2 regions of the Anoxybacillus sp. ST4 genome follow, and region 2 is predicted to be linked to the other one. Evidence: riboswitches for the same ligand, from Rfam matches in the RefSeq annotation. Region 2 holds a riboswitch; the other holds the start of a gene.

Region 1 (3,314 bases), on a different contig from region 2:
ACGAAAGCCCTTCGTTAAATTGACGAATTAACGAAATTAAGTCAAACGATGATAAATCGTAGACGGATGTCGCCCCCGGAAAGTCGCCTACTTTAGACGGATCGCCTGTTAAAGCGAGCACATCGGTCATGCCGAGCGTATGAAGGCCCATTAAGTGCGACTGTAAGCCAATTAAATTGCGGTCGCGGCATGTGATGTGAATAAGCGGCCGCATGCCGAGCTGTTGTTTGACGATCGTTCCGACAGCGACGTTGCTAATGCGCGGTGTTGCTAGCGAATTGTCGGCAAGCGTTAACGCATCAATATGTGCTTCTTTCAACGCTTTGGCGCCTTCTAAAAATGTTGTTAAGCCGAGCTTTTTTGGTGGATCGAGCTCGACGATGATCGAACGGCGCGTGCGGGCAATGTCGTCTAAGGAAGGTTCTTTCGCCTGTTCCGCTTCTTGCACGACGACTGTATGCCGTTGTTTCACTTTTTTTTCATATACAGGTGTGCGGTCGGACAGGGCGCGAGCGATGGCGGAAATATGTTTCGGCGTCGTTCCACAACATCCGCCGATGAGTCGAACTCCTTGATCGCGAAAGGCGCGCGCTGTTTCTTCAAAATATTGTTCGCTCGTTTCATAAACGAATCGTCCGTCGCGATATTGCGGCAAGCTTGCGTTTGGGTACACCGATAAAAAGGCGCGCGTCGGAATCGGCACTTCTTCAAGCGAGCGCAACATATGATACGGACCGAGATGGCAGTTTAAGCCAACGACATCGGCGCCAAGTTGCTCTAATTGATGAAGCGCATCGGCAAGCGAGATTCCATGTTGCAAGACGCCAATGTCATGCAAGGTGACGTGGGCGATGAGTGGCAACGTCGTTTCTTTACGAGCGATGGAAAGAACGGTTTGCAGTTCTTCAAAATCGTAATACGTCTCAAGCAGCAGGCCATCGACGCCTTCGTTTAACAGCGCGTACAGCTGCTCGCGAAACGTTCGTTTCACTTCTTCGAGCGAAATGGTGCTTTTATTTGTGCTGCGGAGTCCCCCGATTGTGCCGAGCACATAGGCGCGTCCTCGCGCCGCTTGCTTGGCGAGCCGAACGGCTGCTTCGTTTATTTGTTTGACGTCATCTTGTAAGCCGTAGCGGGCGAGCTTTACATAGTTCGCTCCGTACGTATTCGTCTGGATGACTTCAGCTCCGGCATCGATATACGCTTCGTGAATGTGAACGATTTCCTCAGGCTTTGTCACATTTAATTCTTCAAAACAGCGATCGATGCCGTGCGCATATAATAACGTTCCCATCGCTCCATCGGCGATGACGATGCGTTCTTTTAAATCATCTAGCAATCCCACGTCCATTCCTCCGTTTCTTTTTCAAATAAAAAAGCCTTCTCCATAAGAAGAAGACGTTGCACGCTCCTTCTTATCTTCCAAGCGAATCGCTTGTCTGGACTTAGCACCTTGACGATCGTCAGGTTGCTGAAGGTTCATCGGGCCAGTCCCTCCCCTTCTCTCGATAAGATGATGTGTATGAAGTTACTCATAAATGTAACTGATTTTTTAGAAATATTCAACTATTTTATTTAAGAAAAGAAAAAAGAAGGCGCATAGCCTTCTTAACGGTAGTTGACGAATTGGACGTCGATCGGTAAGTCTGCTTCGCGAATGGCGGCGATGACTTTTTGTAAATCGTCTTTACTTTTGCCGCTGACGCGAATTTGGTCTTCTTGAATTTGACTTTTCACTTTTAAACCTGTATTTTTAATGATTGTGTTAATTTTTTTCGCGTTGTCTTTGTCGATGCCTTGGACGAGTTTCGCGCGTTGGCGTACCGTTCCGCCTGAAGCAGGTTCTACTTTTCCGTATTGAATGTTTTTCGTTGGTACACCTCGTTTAATAAGCTTTCCGATAAGCACATCTTTCAGTTGTTCTAGTTTGAACTCGTCGTCGGAAATAAGAATAAGCTCGTCTTTTTCAAGCGAAATGTCGCTTTTGCTCCCTTTAAAGTCGTAGCGATTTTGAATTTCTTTTAGTGCGATGTTGACGGCGTTCGTCACTTCCGACAAATCGACTTTCGACACGATATCAAATGAACTTTCTTTTGACATATAGATCACCTCAACATGAATTCGTTGTGCTTCCATTATAGTCGATTGTTGACATATGAACAACTTTACAAAATCTTTATATATAAAAAGTAAACAAAATGTCGATTGTTGTCGATATAATAAACGAAGTGGGATTTGAATGAAAGATAAGGAGATGAGGAAATTTTATGAAAAAAATAATTTCACTCATGATGGCATTCGTGTTATTGCTTGCCGCTGGGTGTTCACAAACGAGTTCATTTCAACCGAAAGAACGTGTCAAAATCGGTATTATGTTGTCAGATGTCGGACTAGGGGATCAATCGTTTAGCGATTCAGCGTTTAAAGGGCTTATGAAAGCGCGCGATGAGCTTGGCATTTTTTTTGATTATCGTGAGTTAAAAGAGACGGGGACGTATGAAAAAGGGCTAACCGAGCTTGTTGAAGCAGGGAACGATCTCGTTATCGGTCTCGGCTTTATGGTACAACAAGATTTAGAAAAGGTAGCGAAAACATATCCGAAACAGCAATTTATATTAATTGATGCCGTATCGGATTTACCAAACATTACATCGATTACGTTTAAAGAAGATGAAGGTAGCTTTTTAGCAGGTGTCGTTGCTGGTATGTTGACGAAAACGAACAACGTCGGCTTTGTCGGAGGGGCAGATGTTCCTCTTATTCGCAAATTTGCAAACGGCTTTATAAAAGGGGTAAAAGCGGTTAGACCGGAAGCGAATGTGCAAGAAGTGTATGCAGGCAACTTCGGTGATGATAAGCTTGGGGCAAAAATTGCAAAACAAATGATCGCAAACGGGGCAGACGTGCTGTATGCCGCCGCCGGATTTACAGGTGTTGGCGTATTGCGCGAAGCAGAGATGAACGGAAAATATGCGATTGGTGTCGATAGCGACCAATATTTTTATGCGGAAAAAGCAGTCGTCACATCGATGTTAAAAAATGTCGATGTCGCGTTATATACGGTCATTAAACAATATGTCGGAAAGAAAGACGTGCCAAAAGGGACGGTTGAACTAGGGTTAAAAGAAAACGGCGTCGATTTAGCGCCTATTCGTGTCGTGACGTTTAGTCCAGAGCAACAAGCAACGTTAGAAAAATGGAAAGAACAAGCGGCAAACGGCATCGCGAAATAAAGGAGGGATACGATGTCTATTCAACAACGACTATTATTTCACTCATTAGCAACGCCAATTATTGCTGGCGCCATTATCGTA
Region 2 (3,314 bases):
CGAATGAATAATTGATGAGCGAATAAATTATGCCAAGCAAACTCATTCACTACTTGAATAGGTAAACGATAAGCTGGATCGGCACCCGCAAAACCGTTAAATACGAACACTTCTTCTTTTGTCATTAAATAATCAACGACTTTATTGTAAAGACGATCAAACACTTCTTCAGAAATTGGTTGATTAACTGTTCCCCAGTCAATTTTATGTTTAACAGATAGTTCTTCAACGATATATTTATCTTTTGGGGAACGGCCTGTATATTTTCCGGTCGTTGCGCAAACAGCACCGGATGAAGTGAGAATGCCTTCTTGACGAGTTAACACTTTTTCTACTAATCGTGGTACAGATAAGTTATGAAAAACCCCATCCCTTTGCAAGAGTGTTGATAATTTGTTTGTCAGTTCAATGGAATTCATTGGACAAAACCTACCTTTGTTTGATTTATTCTTCATGTAAAAAGTATAACACATTTTAATAAATAATCCATACTAATTCATGTATTTTTCTTGAATTTATTTTCAAGATCGTTGTGGCATAAAAAACATTGACTCGCTTCATACAGATGTGATATGATGCTGAAATGAACGGATACTCTTATCCCGAGTTGGTGGAGGGGGACAGGCCCGATGAAACCCAGCAACCGTCACATGCGTGAAAAGGTGCTAACCTGTGGCAAGGGAACGCCCTTGAACGATAAGAGTGAAAGGCGCAGACAAATGCAAAAACCTTTCCTCTGAGGGAAAGGTTTTTTTCACGATAGACCATAATAAGAGGGATGAGTACCGTATCATTTGCCATTATACTGAGGAGGAATGTTTAAATGCCTAAACGTCGTCTGTTTACATCTGAATCTGTAACGGAAGGGCATCCGGATAAAATTTGCGACCAAATTTCCGATGCGATTTTAGATGCGATTTTAGCAAATGATCCAAATGCGCGTGTTGCATGCGAGACGAGCGTAACAACAGGACTTGTTTTAGTGAGCGGAGAAATTACGACATCTACATATGTAGATATTCCGAAAATTGTTCGCGAAACGATTCGTGAAATTGGCTATACGCGTGCGAAATACGGTTTTGACGCAGATACGTGCGCCGTATTAACGTCAATTGATGAGCAATCACCAGACATTGCGATGGGTGTTGACAAAGCGTTAGAAGCGCGTGAAGGACAAATGACAGACGAAGAAATTGAAGCGATCGGTGCAGGGGACCAAGGATTAATGTTTGGCTTCGCGTGCAACGAAACGAAAGAGCTTATGCCGCTTCCAATTTCGCTCGCCCATAAACTTGCGCGCCGTTTATCAGAAGTGCGTAAAGAAGACATTTTACCTTACTTACGTCCGGACGGAAAGACGCAAGTAACGGTCGAGTACGATGAAAATGGTAAGCCTGTGCGCATCGATACGATCGTTGTTTCTACACAACATCATCCAGAAATTACACAAGATCAAATTGTGCGCAACATTAAGGAGCATGTCATTAAGCCTGTCGTTCCAGCAGAATTGATCGACGAAAACACAAAATATTTCATCAACCCAACAGGTCGCTTCGTAATTGGTGGTCCACAAGGCGATGCAGGCTTGACAGGACGTAAAATTATCGTTGACACGTACGGCGGTTATGCTCGTCACGGTGGTGGAGCGTTCTCAGGAAAGGATCCAACAAAAGTGGACCGTTCGGCAGCATATGCCGCTCGCTATGTAGCGAAAAACATCGTTGCGGCAGGTCTTGCGGATAAATGTGAAGTGCAGCTAGCGTACGCGATCGGTGTTGCGAAGCCAGTATCTATTTCGATTGATACGTTCGGAACAGGTAAAGTATCTGAAGATATTTTAATCGAAGTTGTTCGCAATAACTTTGATCTTCGCCCAGCAGGCATTATTAAAATGCTCGATCTCCGTCGCCCGATTTATAAGCAAACAGCAGCTTATGGTCACTTCGGTCGCACGGACATTGATCTTCCTTGGGAGCGTACAGATAAAGCGGAAGCATTAAAACAACAAGCGTTACAGTTAGCGAAGTAAGCAAGAGAAGAGGGTTACATCATGTAACTCTCTTTCTTTGTTAAAAAAGTGGGGTGGCATAATGTGTGGATTCGTTGGTTGCATTTATGATCGACCGAAGCAAGCATGTGATGAATGGAAAAAGACGTTCCAACAAATGAATGATATCATTACTCACCGCGGACCAGACGATGAAGGATATTTTTTTGATGAGCATGTACATTTCGCATTTCGACGTTTAAGCATTATTGATTTAGAAGCAGGCCATCAGCCGCTCTCATACGAAAACGACCGATACTGGATCATTTTCAATGGAGAAATTTACAACTATATTGAACTGCGTGCACAGCTCGAGCAGAAATATACGTTTGCGACGCACTCAGATACGGAAGTGATATTAGCGTTATACGCTGAAAAAAAAGAGGCATGTGTGCAACAATTGCGCGGTATGTTCGCTTTTGTTATTTGGGATAAAGAAGAAAAAACGGTATTTGCTGCGCGCGATCCGTTCGGGATTAAGCCGTTTTTTTATGCTGCCCAAGGTGATCGTTTCCTCGTTGCTTCGGAAAAGAAAAGCCTTTTGTTAGCAATAGACGGGGATATTAACAAAGAAGCACTTCACCATTATTTAACGTTTCAATATGTTCCAGAGCCGTTGACGATGACGACAGGTGTCTATAAGCTAAAGCCAGGTCATTACATGGTAAAAAAAATCGGCGAACTACCGATATTTGTTCGCTATTTTACTCCATCGTTCACGCCGACAAATCAAATGGAAGAAAAGTGGATTGTCGATATTCGAAACGCTCTTATGAAGTCTGTTGAAGTGCATATGCGCAGCGATGTACCAGTCGGCTCTTTCTTATCTGGGGGAATCGATTCTTCGCTCGTTATCGCCATGGCGAAACAATTTCATCCTCATCTTGAGACGTTTTCAGTCGGGTTTGCTCATGAAGGATTTAGTGAGATTGATGTAGCAAAGGAAACAGCTGAAAAGCTAAATGTTCGACATTATAGCTATATAGTTTCCCCAGAAGAATATGTACAACATTTGCCGCACATTATGTGGCACATGGATGATCCTCTCGCTGACCCAGCAGCTGTGCCTCTTTATTTTGTTGCTCGTGAAGCAAGAAAGCGTGTTACCGTCGTATTATCAGGTGAAGGGGCAGATGAACTGTTTGGGGGATACAATATTTACCGTGAACCACATTCGTTACGTTTCTTTACCTATCTTCCGAAGCCGATGAAGCACATATTGCGCGTACTCGCCCGTCTTCTTCCAGAAGGGATGAAAGGAAAGAGC

What was found. A riboswitch is a leader RNA that binds a small molecule or an ion and turns the genes downstream of it on or off. The one in region 2 is predicted to bind S-adenosylmethionine.
Region 1: it holds a riboswitch for S-adenosylmethionine, as region 2 does, so the genes downstream of both, K1I44_RS05800 (bifunctional homocysteine S-methyltransferase/methylenetetrahydrofolate reductase) here and metK (methionine adenosyltransferase) in region 2, are expected to answer to the same signal.

What each region holds. Positions count from the first base shown of each region.
Region 1 is NZ_JAHZOE010000005.1:89,392-92,705, reverse strand. Features, by position in the region: gene K1I44_RS05800 (bifunctional homocysteine S-methyltransferase/methylenetetrahydrofolate reductase) at 1-1,345, opposite strand, end outside; SAM riboswitch class I at 1,413-1,515, opposite strand; gene K1I44_RS05795 (YajQ family cyclic di-GMP-binding protein) at 1,609-2,100, opposite strand; gene K1I44_RS05790 (BMP family lipoprotein) at 2,268-3,233, shown strand; gene K1I44_RS05785 (methyl-accepting chemotaxis protein) at 3,246-3,314, shown strand, end outside.
Region 2 is NZ_JAHZOE010000002.1:43,684-46,997, forward strand. Features, by position in the region: gene pckA (phosphoenolpyruvate carboxykinase (ATP)) at 1-419, opposite strand, end outside; SAM riboswitch class I at 595-703, shown strand; gene metK (methionine adenosyltransferase) at 824-2,029, shown strand; gene asnB (asparagine synthase (glutamine-hydrolyzing)) at 2,091-3,314, shown strand, end outside.